Regions from separate parts of the Rossellomorea sp. GAMAL-10_SWC genome, predicted to be linked through region 2. Evidence: riboswitches for the same ligand, from Rfam matches in the RefSeq annotation. Region 2 holds a riboswitch; each other region holds the start of a gene.
The links. Region 2 has a riboswitch for thiamine pyrophosphate ahead of V5E38_RS00840 (thiamine phosphate synthase). Riboswitches for the same ligand answer to the same signal wherever they lie in the genome.
Positions count from the first base shown of each region.

Region 1: it holds a riboswitch for thiamine pyrophosphate, as region 2 does, so the genes downstream of both, thiD (bifunctional hydroxymethylpyrimidine kinase/phosphomethylpyrimidine kinase) here and V5E38_RS00840 (thiamine phosphate synthase) in region 2, are expected to answer to the same signal.
Region 3: it holds a riboswitch for thiamine pyrophosphate, as region 2 does, so the genes downstream of both, V5E38_RS15910 (ABC transporter substrate-binding protein) here and V5E38_RS00840 (thiamine phosphate synthase) in region 2, are expected to answer to the same signal.

Region 1 is NZ_CP144911.1:4,734,722-4,740,110, forward strand. Features, by position in the region: gene V5E38_RS22830 (hypothetical protein) at 1-247, shown strand, start outside; gene V5E38_RS22835 (FeoA family protein) at 466-696, shown strand; gene feoB (ferrous iron transporter B) at 690-2,690, shown strand; gene V5E38_RS22845 (FeoB-associated Cys-rich membrane protein) at 2,709-2,861, shown strand; TPP riboswitch at 2,967-3,077, shown strand; gene thiD (bifunctional hydroxymethylpyrimidine kinase/phosphomethylpyrimidine kinase) at 3,214-4,020, shown strand; gene cytX (SLC5/6 family protein) at 4,013-5,251, shown strand; gene thiM (hydroxyethylthiazole kinase) at 5,235-5,389, shown strand, end outside.
Region 2 is NZ_CP144911.1:166,065-171,453, forward strand. Features, by position in the region: gene V5E38_RS00820 (ThiF family adenylyltransferase) at 1-8, opposite strand, end outside; gene V5E38_RS00825 (thiazole synthase) at 5-772, opposite strand; gene thiS (sulfur carrier protein ThiS) at 775-978, opposite strand; gene thiO (glycine oxidase ThiO) at 1,005-2,096, opposite strand; gene V5E38_RS00840 (thiamine phosphate synthase) at 2,080-2,694, opposite strand; TPP riboswitch at 2,783-2,892, opposite strand; TPP riboswitch at 3,130-3,244, shown strand; gene thiC (phosphomethylpyrimidine synthase ThiC) at 3,381-5,159, shown strand.
Region 3 is NZ_CP144911.1:3,201,177-3,206,565, forward strand. Features, by position in the region: gene V5E38_RS15895 (ABC transporter ATP-binding protein) at 1-403, opposite strand, end outside; gene V5E38_RS15900 (ABC transporter permease) at 400-1,167, opposite strand; gene V5E38_RS15905 (thiamine-binding protein) at 1,167-1,457, opposite strand; gene V5E38_RS15910 (ABC transporter substrate-binding protein) at 1,470-2,462, opposite strand; TPP riboswitch at 2,551-2,660, opposite strand; gene racE (glutamate racemase) at 2,893-3,684, shown strand; gene V5E38_RS15920 (RrF2 family transcriptional regulator) at 3,776-4,219, opposite strand; gene hmpA (NO-inducible flavohemoprotein) at 4,406-5,389, shown strand, end outside.

The DNA of each region.
Region 1 (5,389 bases), 430 kb from region 2:
ATTAAAAACACAAATTTCAAATAATGATGAAGTAAAGGCAAAAGATAGCGGAGAAGCCCTTGAAAAATCATGGGAAAAATTCGAAGATTCGGTAAAAGGTAAAGACAAAGATCTTTATGAAAAAGTTGAAACGCCACTTCATATTATTGAAGCAGGAGTAAAAGTATCCCCATTGAATGCAGATACACTTAACCAAGCTGGTGACGAATTAGAAAGTGTATTAAAAGAAGTTAAAGATTTAAAATAATAAACAATAATCATCGTTTTCTAAAAAAGCCTACATAGAAATATCTTTGTAGGTTTTTTCTTGATTTTATTCACGCAATTTTGGGGATTTTTTCTTAAGTTAACCTTTTCATAAAAGCAGGTAGACAATTAACTTGTCTTCACTTAAGATAAAGATATTGATAAGGATTATCATTATTAATTGTTTATATAATAAGTTTTGATCCGGGGGAATCACTTATGTTACTTTCAGAATTAAAAATAGGCGAAAAAGCAAAAATAACGGACTTGTCATCACTAGGTGAGGCAGTGAAGAGACGTCTTTTAGATCTAGGGATAAGTGAAGGGGCTATGGTCTGCCTACAATGTACAATGCCGTTCAAAGGGCCTTGTATGATTGAAAATTGCGGACAATCACTTGGCATTCGATTTCATGATGCATCTGGGATAAAGGTAGAAAAAATATGTTAAATATAGCGCTTATTGGAAATCCAAATACAGGAAAAACTTCTCTATTTAATAATTTAACAGGTACATACCAATATGTAGGAAATTGGAGTGGGGTTACCGTTGAAAAAAAGGTAGGGAGTATAAAAAATAAACTTGGAAATCTAATTGATTTACCAGGTATCTATTCTCTAAGCCCTCTTTCAAAAGATGAGGCCGTTGTTTCACATTTTTTTGTAAATGAAACATTTGATGGGATGATTAATATTGTTGACGCTGCTCAATTAGAAAGAAATTTAATGCTCACTCTTCAACTTCTAGAGTTTAATAAATCAATGATTATTGGTCTAAATATGGTTGATGTTGCTAAAAGAAGAGGAATTTCAGTTGATCCTTCTAGTATCTCAAAGATATTACAAGTACCAGTTATTCCAATTGACGCTAGATCGGGTAAGGGAACAAACGAGGTAAACGAATTACTAGAGACAATTCCTCAATCTGAAGTTGAGTTTGAAATTGATTATGGAATAATTATTGAAGACGGTATTAAAAATATTATGACACTATTACCTTCAACTTTATCTATTCCTAAAAGATGGACTGCAATACAAATTTTAGAGGGCAATAAAGAGGTAATTGAATTCATCGCTTCATCCTACGATTTTAGTAAAATTGACCAAGTAATTAAAATAACAGAGGCACAATTACACAGTGAAAAAGGTGTATCACCTTCAAAATGGATTTATTCTATAAGAAAAGAAGTCATTTCAAAATTAATTGGAAGTTCTGTAGAGAAAGAATCTAATGAAGCAGTTACATTAACTGATCGCATTGATCGATTTGTGACACACCCAATTTTGGGTATTCCTATTTTCCTAGTTACAATGTTTTTAATGTTTAAGCTTACTTTTGATTGGTTGGGGTTACCCTTATCTGACGCATTAGATGGGTTTTTATCAGGATCTGTAACGGACTGGCTAACAAATGGCTTAAATGCAATACATGCATCTGATTTTATAAAAGCAGTTGTTCTTGATGGTATTGTTGCCGGTGTTGGTGGAGTTTTAGTCTTTGTTCCACAAATTTTTATTTTGTTTTTACTAATTTCATTCCTTGAAGATTTTGGATATATGTCTCGAGCGGCTTTAGTAATGGATCGTTCGATGGAAATGGTTGGTTTAACTGGTAAGGCATTTATTCCAATGATTATTGGATTTGGTTGTAATGTACCTGGAGTTATGGCTGCAAGAACAATTGAACAGCCTAGAGAGAGATTACTCACCATTTTGTTAACACCATTAATGTCTTGTTCGGCGCGTTTACCAGTATATGCACTTTTCGTTGGAGCGTTTTTTGCAAAAAATCAAGCAATAGTTGTTTTTTCACTCTATATACTCGGAATAGTAGTTGCATTAGTATTAGCTAAGGTTTTTTCATCTACTATATTAAAGGGTGAATTTTCATTATTTGTCGTAGAACTCCCACCGTACCGTATGCCACAAGGTAAAGCTTTATTTAGAAGCACATGGGATAAAGGTAAAGGATTTATTCGAAAAGCAGGTACGTTTATTTTTGGTGGTTCTGTAGTAATATGGTTATTATCTTATATGGGACCAAGTGGTTTAGGTGTTTCGATGGATGATAGCTTTTTAGCAATGATTGGCGGAATACTTACACCAATACTTGCACCTTTAGGTTTCGGGACGTGGCAAGCAGGTGCTTCTTTACTAACAGGATTTTTGGCTAAAGAGGTAGTCGTATCTGCCATGAATATTATCTATCATGTGCCAAATGCACATTCTTTACAAGGAATATTGTCAACACAGTTTTCTGCACTTTCTGCATTTAGCTTTATGGTATTTGTCTTATTGTATGTACCATGTCTTGCAACTGTTGCGACAATTCGTAAAGAGACAGGTTCTGCTAAATGGACGTATTTCTCAGTTGGATATGCACTAGTTATTGCGTATATATTAGCGCTAATTATCTATCAAGTTGGAAGTCTCTTAGGCTACTAAAGAAAGGGGTATCTACTTATGATTGTCAATATTATAATAGGAGCTCTTATTTTTGGATATGCAGGGTGGACACTTTTACGATATATAAAGAAAACGAAAAAAGGTAAATGTGGCTCATGCTCAATCGCAAAGACTTGTAGTTCAAATTGTGATACAAATTATTCAAAATAGAAATATAGCTTTAACTAAAAAGATAAAATTTAAAGTAAACTGTCTAAATACTTGAATAAAGTAGAAGGATTAATTAAGATGATAAAGTAATTAATTTAAATAATTGAATAGTACTAGGGGTGCCGTAAACGTTCGGCTGAGATTAAGACACATAAGTCTTTGACCCTTTAACCTGATCTGGATAATGCCAGCGTAGGAAAGTGAACGGTAGAATACATATTTTGTATTCATAACATTGATTTGTTCGAGCACAAGTCCTTATGGGATTTGTGCTTTTTTTGTATTTAAAATCAAGTTTCATCTTCTATCTGTAAGATCAAAGAGTTCTATTCATGAAATAGGGGGAAGAGAATTGAAGAAAGTATTAACGATAGCAGGCTCTGATTCAAGTGGTGGTGCAGGTATTCAAGCGGATTTAAAGACGTTTTCAGCTCATCGTGTTTTTGGAATGAGTGTAATTACAGCAGTAACTGCTCAAAATACGCAAGGAGTGTTTGCAGTACAAGATATGACACCAGAGATGATTGCTAGTCAGTTAGATGCAATTTTTACTGATATTGAAGTCGATGCTGTAAAAATTGGAATGGTATCTCAAATAAAGACGATTAAAGTCATTGCTGAGAAACTAAAGCAATATAAACCAAAGCAAATCGTAGTTGATCCAGTTATGGTTTCAAAAAGCGGATTTGACTTATTAAGTCCGGATGCAAAGGAAGCTTTAATACAAAAATTGATTCCATTAGCAACTGTTATTACGCCAAATCTTCCTGAAGCAGAAGTCATTACTGGAAGAAAAATTACAACGATTGAAGAGATGAAAGAAGCTGCTATTCAAATTCACTCATTAGGTGCTAAAAACGTCCTTGTAAAAGGTGGTCATCTAGAGGGGGAGGCTACCGATATTTGTTTTAATGGCGAGGAATTTACAAGCTTTAATAGCGTTAGAATTAATACAATTAATACCCACGGTACAGGTTGCACTTTATCTTCAGCCATTACATCTAATTTAGCAAATGAACTTGAATTAAATGAGGCAATTAGAGAGGCGAAAAACTATATAACATTAGCAATCCAACATTCCTTTTCAATCGGAAAAGGGGTAGGTCCTGTACATCATTTTTACTCATTGTATGAAAAGGCAGGAGCTCAATATGTCTAATCAAAATGTAAAAATGACGAAGTGGAACTTTACAACACTTTGGTTTGGTGCGGCAGTTTCTGTAGCAGAAATTATGACTGGTGCCCTAGTAGCACCACTAGGTTTTACGAAAGGCTTGACGGCCATTTTAGTAGGGCATTTACTTGGAACATTATTGCTTATATTAGGTGGAGTCATTGGTTCTCAGCAAAGATTATCAGCAATGGAATCTACAAAAATTTCATTTGGTAGCTATGGTAGCTATTTGTTTTCGCTTTTGAATGTTCTACAGTTACTAGGCTGGACAGCAATTATGATTTTAACAGGTGCTCGCTCAATCAATTTAGTTACAATTAAAGATTATCGGTTTGACCACCTATGGGTTTGGTGTTTAGTAATTGGAGTATTGATCGCAATCTGGTTGTACTTTGGGCAAAATGCTTCAAAAAAACTTAATAGTTTAGCCGTTTGTTTGTTATTTGTCTTAACAATTATGCTCTGTTTTGTCATTTTTAAAAGTGATAAGATCCTAACCCAACCAAGCACTTCAGGATTATCTTTTGGTGCAGCCGTTGAATTATCGGTAATTATGCCATTATCGTGGATTCCATTAATTAGTGATTATACTCGTTTCGCGAAGACAACAAAAGATGGAGCGATTGGTAGTTTTATAGGTTATATGTTTGGTAGCTCTTGGATGTATATTATTGGGCTAGGCGCAGCATTAGCATTTAATCAAGTAGACCCGGTTGCTGTTTTAATGAGTGCAAATCTAGGATTATTTGCAGTTGGTATCGTCGTCTTAGCAACTGTTACAACGACTTTCATGGATGCTTACTCTGCCGGAATATCAGTTACAACCATTTTTCCAAAGCTAAATGGAAAACATATCGCCCTAATCGTTACAGCTCTTGGAACATTATTGGCCGTTATTTTCCCAATAGAGAAGTATGAAGGATTTTTATATACAATTGGTTCTTTTTTTGCACCGTTATATGCAATTTTATTAACGGACTATTTTATTCTAAAAAGAACAAATATAAGTAAATCGTTGAAGATTGATTGGATCGCGTTTATTACATGGATTTTAGGAGTTTTTATTTATCGTAAGTTTGTACAATTAGACTTCTTCCTTGGAGCTACTGTTCCAAGTATGATTTTAATTTGTGTCATTTATATAGTTGTTCAGTTTGTTATTAATAAGCTTGTTCCAAAGCAAATCGGGGGAGAAAAAAATGTTAACTATGAATGAAATGAGTCAAATTCTTGAAAGTGTGAAAGAGAAAAAGCCTTTAGTTCATCACATTACAAATTATGTAACTGTAAATGACTGTGCAAATATGGTGTTAGCCCTAGGTGGATCACCAGTTATGGCAGATGATTTAGCCGA
Region 2 (5,389 bases):
TTTGTCAAGAATTCACCAACCCTGTGATTGGGCTACTAGCTTCACCATAATTTTTTTCTTCAATTCTTCCTGCCTCATAACCAAGCCTTCCTGCTTCAATAGCAAGCTTCATTGCAAAGGCCATTTTTACAGGATTTTTCGCATTAGAAACAGCAGTATTTAAAAGGACTCCATCAGCACCTAGTTCCATCGCAAAAGCTGCATCTTTTGGAGACCCGATTCCGGCATCTACTATAACAGGAACATTCGATTGCTCAATGATGAATTTAAGATTTAATGGATTAATAATTCCTTTTCCGGAACCGATTGGAGATGCACCTGGCATAATCGCATGTACACCAAGTTCTTCTAGTCTTCTTGCTAGCACAACATCATCGGAAGTATAAGGTAATACAATAAAGCCTTCGTTTAATAACATTTCTGATGCCTTCAATGTTTCGATTGGATCAGGTAATAATGATTTATCACACCCAATTACTTCTACCTTGATCATATCGCACAAGCCTGACGCTTTTGCCAATCGTGCAATTCTAACTGCCTCTTCAGCAGTTTTTGCACCAGCTGTATTTGGCAATAATTTATATTTCGTTAGATCTAATTGTTCAAGAAAATTTGGTTGAGATTCCTCAAAAATATTCATTCTTCTAACAGCAAAAGTTAGGATCTCGGCTTCCGATACTTCAACAGCTTCTTTCTGGACTTCAAATGAAGGGTATTTTCCTGTTCCTAATAATAATCTTGAATGAAACGTATGATTTCCTACTTTTAACATAATTAGCCACCACCTACAAAATGTATTAATTCTACAGAATCTCCGTTAGAGAGATGAGTTAACGAATACTGTTCCTTATAAATAATTTCTTTATTTACCTCGACAATAACAATTCGGTTTTCTAATTGATATTCATTCAGCAGATCCTGAATTGTACAGGTTATGCTCGAAATATCAATATTCTTTCCGTTTAACCTTATTTCCAAAAGATTACACCCCCAAAGAGTTAAAATTAACGATTGATTTTAAATGCTTCGATCCAGTTACGATTGACTTTCCGCTTAAGGATCAAATCTCGAATTAATTTTCCAGTTGCTGGTGCAAGCAATATTCCATTTCGAAAATGGCCGGTCGCAAATAAGATTTGATCCTCATCTGGATGAGTTCCAATAAAGGGATTATAGTCGAGAGTTCGCGGTCGTAATCCTGCCCAAAATGAATCAATTTTCATGTCATCAATTTCGGGAAGCATTTTTTTAGCGCTTTGTATTAATGACTCAATCCCCCTTAAGCTAGGGTTCTCATTCCATTCGTTATCAAACATGGTAGCTCCGATGACAAGGCGGCCGTCATTCCTTGGAACAATATAATTTTGTTCATGGAAGAGAGTATGCTTTAATGCAACCTTTTCACTTTTGACAGAGATGCATTCACCTTTAACGGGAATAATTTCGTGTTGTAATCCAAGCTGTCCAAACAATGAATTACTCCAAACGCCACTTGCAACCACTATAGTTTTTGCTTCAAAATCGCCATTTGTTGTTTTAATTAAATAATGTGAATCATTTTTTTGAATCTGAAATACATGTGTATATTCAAAAATAGATGCACCTAAAATTTGAGCACTTTTGCAAAACGCATTACAGACAGAAACAGGTAATACATTCACATCGTCTTCAATATAAGCTGCTCCAATGATGTTTGGATGAATGCCAGGTATCTGTTTTTTTAACTCCTCCTGGTTATACCAAAGTGCCGAAGTTTGAGTGAGTAGCGGAGTTAATTGTTTTTTTTCTAAATCTGTATAAGCTAGTTTGAAAATGCCACCTTTTTTAAGTTCAATATCAATTCCACATAATTCTTTTAATTCTTCTTGAAGGTGAAAATAAGTTAATTGACTATTTCTAGCAAAAGTAAAAAACGACTCGGAGTGATCCCACTCGGAATGGGCACCAAGCATTCCAGCAGCTGCCTTAGTTGTTTTCTGTCCAACTTGTTGTCCTTCAAGAACTGCGACATGAATATTTTCTTTCGCTAGATAATAAGCAATGGAACAACCTATTATTCCACCACCAATTAATACAACATCAAATTTCTTGTTCATAAGCGAATTTGCACCTTTCAAAATATTGCAGCGCAGCTTCTAGAGGATTTCGGGCAGAAAATATGCCAGACATGACAGCTATACCATCAATTTCGTTCTCTTTTAGAACTTGGATATGTTCAGGTAATATTCCGCCGACTGCATAGATTGGTATAGTTAACGTTTTTTTCATTTCTGGAATTAGTTCAATCCCATTAGGTGTTAATCCATTTTTACACTCTGTTTCAAAACAATGACCGTACAGAATATAGTCAGCTTTATCATTTTCTGCCTGTATTGCTTCAGTAAGTGTGTGAACTGATTTTCCTACTCGTAAATTAGGAAAATATTCTTTTACATCAACAAGGGGAAGACCATGTCCCGGTAAGTGAATATTTGATAGGTTAGAGAAAATAGCTATATCTAAACGATCATTTAAAACAATTTTTTTCATATCTACCTTGTTTATTTTTAGTAGATTTAAGAGTGATAGTAGCTCAATTGCCGTTTTCGACTTTTCGCGAATATGTACATAGTCGACTGCATCGATTATTTGAATTATTTTTGTAGCAAGTACTTCGACTGAGTGCTGATCATCTGTAATTGCAATAAGTTCCATGGCCCAGCCTCTTTCATTTGCAAAATTTTTTCAAACAAAAAAACCACTTTCCTAAAAAAAGAAAGTGGTTACATTACACGCGAAAAAAGTATAAAATGCGCCACTTTCCTACGCAGGTACTAGCCTGTTCAGGTTTTGAGGGTTTAAAAGTAACTACCTTATTCTCAGCCCTTATCAAGGGATCCCCTAGTGATGAATATGTATGAAAATTAATCTTAGCATAGCATATAAAAAATAATATTCAATACTAAATTTATTTTTACTAGTCCAATTTTAGTACCAGAAATTGGGCTTGAAGTATAGTGAAATCAAGTGTTTTTAGGAATAAAAAAAAACCAAAATCTTTTTTTTGTTTGGAGTTTCTGTAAAAATTTAGGGAAATAAAAACATTTACATTTTAAATTTATGGGTTTATATTTAGTTTGAACAATTTAATAGATTGACTAGGGGTGTCCAATTAATTGGGCTGAGAGAGAAACGTGATTAAGTTTCTTAACCCTCAGGACCTGATCTGGTTCATACCAGCGTGGGGAAGTTAGAAATTTTCATTAATGATTACATAATTATTAATGTAGTTTTGCTAACACTTAGCCGGGTCTTAAACATAAGATTCCGGCTTTTTTTCATGCTTTAAATGGATTGGATTTCGTCCTTTTTAAACTAATTAAAAAGGGGAATGAAATCAAATGAACAATTCTGTAAATGAAATGAATTTTTCCATCATGTCTAGTTTTTCAGGAAGTAAGAAGGTATATGTTGAAGGATCTAGACCTGACATTAAGGTGCCAATGCGTGAGATTCAATTAAGTCCAACAACTGGCACTTTTGGCGAAGAAGAAAATGCTCCAGTTAGAGTATACGACACTAGTGGACCTTACACAGACTCAGCTAGCTCAGTTGATATTCGAATGGGACTTAAGGCGATTAGACATAACTGGGTAATCGAAAGAAATGATGTTGAAGAGTATGAAGGGCGTGAAATAAAGCCTGAAGATAATGGATATAGAAAAGAGTCAGATCAACATAATGTTGAAGTATTTAAAGGGTTAAAAAGAAAACCATTACGTGCAAAAGATAATGGAAATATTACTCAAATGCATTATGCTCGTAAAGGAATTATTACACCTGAAATGGAATTTATTGCGATTCGAGAGAATGTTTCAGCCGAATTTGTTCGTGATGAGGTTGCAAAAGGAAGGGCTGTCATTCCATCGAATATTAATCACCCTGAAAGTGAGCCAATGATTATCGGTCGTAATTTTCATGTGAAAATTAATGCCAATATAGGTAATTCAGCGGTTACGTCTTCAATCGAGGAAGAAGTAGAAAAAATGACATGGGCTACTCGTTGGGGAGCGGATACGATGATGGACCTTTCTACTGGGAAGAATATTCATACAACACGTGAATGGATTGTCCGAAACTCGCCGGTACCAGTAGGGACAGTTCCGATTTATCAGGCGCTTGAAAAGGTTAATGGAATCGCTGAAGATTTAACCTGGGAAGTGTTTAGAGATACTCTAATCGAACAAGCGGAACAAGGGGTAGACTATTTTACGATTCATGCGGGAGTATTATTACGCTATATCCCATTAACTGCAAAACGAGTGACAGGAATTGTATCTCGTGGCGGGTCTATTTTGGCTCAATGGTGTTTAGCTCACCATAAAGAGAATTTTTTATATACTCATTTTGAAGAAATTTGTGAAATTATGAAGCGTTATGACGTAACCTTCTCTTTAGGAGATGGACTGAGACCAGGCTCAATTGCCGATGCAAATGATGAAGCACAATTCGCTGAGTTAGAAACACTAGGTGAGTTAACGAAAATTGCTTGGAAACACGATGTTCAAGTTATGATTGAAGGACCAGGACATGTACCAATGCACTTAATTAAAGAGAATATGGATAAACAATTAGAAATTTGTCAAGAAGCGCCATTTTATACATTAGGACCGTTAACGACTGATATTGCGCCTGGCTACGATCATATTACATCAGCAATCGGTGCAGCAATGATTGGTTGGTTTGGTACTGCAATGCTTTGTTATGTAACTCCGAAAGAGCATTTAGGTCTTCCAAATAAAGAAGATGTAAGAGTAGGTGTTATTACATACAAAATAGCGGCACATGCAGCTGACTTAGCAAAAGGGCACCCTGGTGCACAAAAAAGAGATGATGCACTTTCAAAAGCAAGATTTGAATTTAGATGGCGTGATCAGTTTAATCTTTCCCTTGATCCTGAAAGAGCAATTGAATATCACGATGAAACATTACCTGCTGAAGGAGCTAAAACAGCGCATTTTTGTTCAATGTGTGGTCCAAAATTCTGTAGTATGAGAATCTCACAAGATATTCGAGATAAAGTAAAACAAGAAGAACTTCAGAATGATTCAATGATCGAAGAAGGAATGAAAGAAAAAGCGCTCGAATTTAGAAAACAGGGCGGAGAAATCTATCAATAAGGGTGTGAGCCTTATATGAATAGGGTAGAAGAAATCATAAAAGAAATAAAGAATTTGGAAAGAAATATGAGTCAGTTAAAAATCGAATTGAGCACAATTCAAAAAAATTGTGTACACGATTTCCAGAAGAAAGATACGATACAAGAATGCCTTAAATGCAGTTTAATTGAAAGCTTGTCTTGGTAAAATGAGAAACAATAAAAAACAAACCTCACAACAAAGAGGTTTGT
Region 3 (5,389 bases), 2.0 Mb from region 2:
CTCTTTGTTTCATACCACCAGATAATTCATGAGGGTAAGCATTCTCATAGTTTTCTAAGCCAGTTCTTTTAAGCCAGTCTCTTGCCAATTTTTCATCAGGCTTATGTTTTAATTCTTGTGACAAAACAATATTTTTTAATACTGTTCTCCAAGGTAGTAATGAATGATCCTGAGGCATAAAACTAACATGACCAAGTTCTCCATTTATTATCGACCCATTTAACTTTACTTCTCCAGAATCTGGTTTTACTAAACCTCCAATAAGATGGAACAACGTACTTTTCCCACTACCAGATGGACCTAGAATCGATACAAATTCACCCTCGTTTACATAAAGGGATATATTTTCTAATACTTGATGACCGCTATAACTCTTTGATAATTGTTCCACTTGTAGTGTCATTTCCGTTTCTCCCCTTTAACTTTCCATTTAACAGTAAAACGTTCAATTACAACTATTAGGAAGAAGAAAAGCATACTTAAAAACATAATGATAAAAATTGAAACAAATACTCGATCTGTTCTAAATGAAGATGAAGCTAAAGTCATATAGACCCCAATTCCAGATTTCGCTCCTAGCCATTCAGAGATAACTGCTCCCATAACACTATAAGTCGCTGAAATCTTTAAGCCAGAAAAAATGGAAGGTAGAGAAAAAGGCAATTCAACTTTCCAAAAAATTTGTGATTTGGATGCTCCCGCCATTTTCATATAATTTATTAGTTCACTTGGTGTTTGTCGGAAACCATCCAACGCTGAAACTGTAACAGGGAAAAAACAAACAAGAGAAATAATAATTAATTTAGGTAATACACCAAATCCAAACCAAATAATTAAAAGCGGTGCCAATACGATAATTGGTACATTTTGCGAAAGAATTAATAATGGGTAAAAAGCTTCCCTAACACCTGGAATTAAATGCAATAGAAATGCGATTAAAAATCCTAATAAACTACCAATTAACAAACCAATAATCGTTAATTGAATTGTAGAAGAAATATGAGGAAGTAGTGAATTAGTTGATTTCATTCCTTCTTTAAAGATTGCGATTGGTCCTGGTAATAACCAAGATTCGATTTTCCAAATTTTAATACTTAGCTGCCAGCAAATTAAAAAAAGCAGGATGACAACGATAGGTTGCCATCCTTTTATATTTTTAGATTTCATTAACGGTACTTCTCCGTTAACACATCCATCGTAATACCTTGTGGTTGATAAAGTATTTTCATTTGAGTTATTACATTGTGGCAACCTATTTCAATCATTCTTTCATTCATTTTTTGAACAACCATTAATAATTGATTCAAGTCGCCTTCCATAGTTGTTTCCAATGGTTGAACTTGATATTTTACACCTGATTCATCAATAATTTTAATTGCTTCATCAACTGCTGGAATAACATCCTCAATATTATTTGTTTTCGGTATAATTTGGACACTCATTAAAGTAGTTTGCATTTTTGCTCCTCCTTATTTCGCTGGTAAGAAATCATTCGTAAATGCTTCTTTTGGCTTAAAGTTTCCTTCTAATAATTTATTTTCAGCTAAGAAATCAGCATAGTTTTTCCAAACTGATAACTTTTGCTCACCCCAACGGTCCGCATCATCTTTATATTTAGATGCTAACCATTCTTGACTTTTTTCCACTAATTTTTTATCTAAGTCCGGATTATCTTTTATTAAAATCGATGCAGCTTCTTTTGGGTTATCAATCGCAAAATTATATCCTTTTGATGCTGCAGCCACAAACGCTTTTACTATTTTAGGGTTTTTACTAATCATTTTTTCGTTCGTAGCTAAAACTGGAGTATAGTAATCTAGCTTTTTACTATAATCAGTTAAATATATCATGTTTAATTTTTCTCCACGTAGCTCTGCTTCAATTCCTGTCCATCCTTGATAAATCCACGCAAAATCGATATCTCTTTTTACCGCTGTAAAGAAATCAGCATCACCCATATTAACGATATTTAACTTATTAACATTCGCATTTTCTTCTGACATAAGTGATTTTAAAATAGCCTTTTCAACCGGTGAACCCCAACCACCATATGTTTTTCCAACGAAATCTTTTGGTGACTTAATTCCTTTTTTCACTGGTGATGCAAATCCAGAAGTATTATGTTGAATAATTGCTGCAATAGATACAATCGGTACATTTTGAACTCTTGCTTGTGTAATTGACTCTTGATAAGAAACCCCAAAATCTGCTTTACCAGATGCAACTAATTGGTCTGCACCTGTTTCTCCTGGGCTGATTATATCTACATCAAGACCTTGTTCCTTAAAATAACCTTTTTCCTTAGCAACAAATAGCCCAGTATGATTTGTATTTGGCGTCCAGTCTAGTACGACAGTCACCTTTTTTAATTGCTTTGGCTTTTTAGTAGTAGCAGTTTTGTCTTGACCACACCCAGTTAACATTAAACAAATAGCTACTAAAAATACTACTAGTTTTTTCATTATCTATATCTCCTTTTTGTTTTTTGTTTATACAAAAAGAAAACGTCCGGATATTAACCCGGACGTAAATGCGCTGTAAAAAACATATCTAAAAAGAGATACTGTTCCCTACGCTGGCATCACCCAGATCAGGTTCTAAGAGTCAACATCTTAAGGATGCTATCTCAGCCAGCAACACTGGCTCCTCCACATTTTTTCTCATATATAAACTTTTCCTCATTAATATAACAGATAATGATTGAATTTACGAATTATTTTTAACTTGTGTTTAAATGTTTTAATACTCTGTTAATAAGAGCAATAAAACTATGAAATTTTAACATTTTTAAAAAGAGAATGATAAACAAAAATATCATTTCTTATAGTAAAATCTTAAATGAATAAAGAATATACTACATCAACAAATTATTAAGTAAAATGAGGGGATTTTTTGAATAAACCAATCGGAGTCATCGACTCAGGTGTTGGGGGCTTAACAGTTGCCAAACAAATTATTAGACAATTACCTAAAGAGGACATTTTATACTTAGGCGATACTGCAAGATGTCCATACGGATCACGACCATATACGGAAATCAGAGAATTCACTTGGGAAATGACTAACTTTCTATTGGAGAAAGATATAAAAATGTTAGTCATCGCCTGTAATACAGCAACTTCAGTTGTCTTAAATGAAATGCGAGAAAAACTTCAAATTCCAGTCATTGGAGTTGTCCGCCCAGGTGCTAGAGCAGCAATAAAATTAACACAAAATGACCAAATCGGTGTCATTGGAACGAATGCTACTATTAATAGTAAAGCATATCATTCCGCACTAAAGCGGATTAATGACAAAGTTATAATTGAAGGCTTGGCATGCCCAGAGTTTGCTGGAATTGTTGAAAATGGGGACTACAATAAACCTGAAATATTTGAGATTGTTAAACACACTCTTGCACCGCTTATTGATTCAAATATCGATACCCTAATACTAGGTTGCACGCATTACCCATTACTTGGTCCAATCATCCAAAAAGTGATGGGACCATCAATCCAACTTATCAGCTCTGGTGATGAAACAGCTCTAGAAGTAAGTGCAATTCTGGATCAACAAAATATATTATCTAACTACGAAATCACTTCACATGAATTTTTTACAACTGGGGATCCAACCATTTTTAGTAAAATAGCTTCATCCTTATTCCAAGAACCGATGGAAAACGTAAAGTATATTAAACTATAAAGGTCAATAGAGCACTTTAAATGAAAAAAACCAACAAAGTAAGCCTTTGTTGGTTTTTGTGTTTTTAAATTACGAACGCTCTTCTAAAAATTTATTCTTTTGTGTTACTTGAAAAATAATCTTTTAGCATCGCATTGTTCTTTACAATATCATCTAATGTATATTGATCTAAAACGTGTAAAAATTGTTCTAATGCATTATTAAATATATGTTTTAAAGAACAAACAGGTGTAATAACACAAGTATTACCGTGTTCAAAACATTCTACAATATTAAAGTCTTCTTCAGTTTTACGAATTATTTCACCGATATTTATTTCTGATGGTAATTTAGCTAAACGGATTCCACCGTTTCTGCCACGAATTGTTTCGATGTAACCCATCTTACCTAAATTATAAATTATTTTCATTAAATGATTTTTAGAAATATCATAAGCTTCAGCAATGTCCTTAATATTAACTAATTTTTCACGTGGCTCAGAGCTTAGAAATATTAGTACACGAAGAGAGTAATCCGAATAAGTTGTTAAACGCATAACTTGTCCTCACTGTTTTATTTAAGATTAATCATAGCATAATTGTGAACTTTTTTTAAACTTTTATGCATTTTTGCGAAAAAATACAAAAAAGATGTATTTTACATATTGCTTTAAATAAATTCTAGGTCTAAGATAAAGATGTATTTATAATACTACTTTAAAACGTGATTAGGGGGATTTTTCATGCTATCTCAAAAAACAATTGATATTATTAAGTCAACAGTTCCAGTCTTAGAAGTAAAGGGTACAGAAATCACTAAAGTATTCTATAAAAATTTATTTACTAATCATCCTGAACTATTAAATGTATTTAATCATACAAATCAACAACAAGGTAGACAACAAACTGCTCTTGCAAATACTGTTTTAGCTGCTGCACAAAACATTGATAAACTAGCAACAATTATTCCTGTTGTAAAACAAATTGCGCAAAAACACCGCAGTCTTCAAGTTAAAGCAGAGCACTATCCAATCGTAGGGCAACATTTACTAGGGGCAATTAAAGAAGTACTTGGTGATGCTGCAACTGATGAAATACTAGGTGCTTGGGCGGAAGCATATGGAGTTATTGCACAAGTATTTATCGATATCGAAAAAGAAATGTATGAGGAAGCATCTTCCCAAGAAGGCGGTTGGTCTGAATTTAAAGAGTTTAAAGTCATCGAAAAAGTTGAAGAAAGCGATGTAATTACTTCATTCTACTTAGTTCCTAAAGATGGTTCTTCAGTTCCTTCTTTCTTACCTGGTCAATATATTACTGTTCGCTCACAAATTCCTGGTGAAGAATATTTATCAAACAGACAATATAGCTTATCTGATGCACCAGGTAAAAATCACTTTAGAATTTCAGTAAAAAGAGAAGCTGAAGAAAACCAACCACTTGGTAAATTCTCAAACTACCTACACAATCAAGTAAATGTTGGTGATACTTTGGATATTACTGCTCCAGCAGGTGAATTTACTTTAAATACTGAAACTGATTCAGATGTTGTTTTCTTAAGCGGTGGTGTTGGAATTACACCATTAATCAGTATGGCTAAGTCAATTACAAGCAATCAACCAAATCGTCAAGTCAGCTTTATAAGCGCTTCAAGAAACGGTAAATTACAAGCATTTGAAAATGAACTAAACCAATTAAAAGAGCAATTAACAAATTACAATTTATCA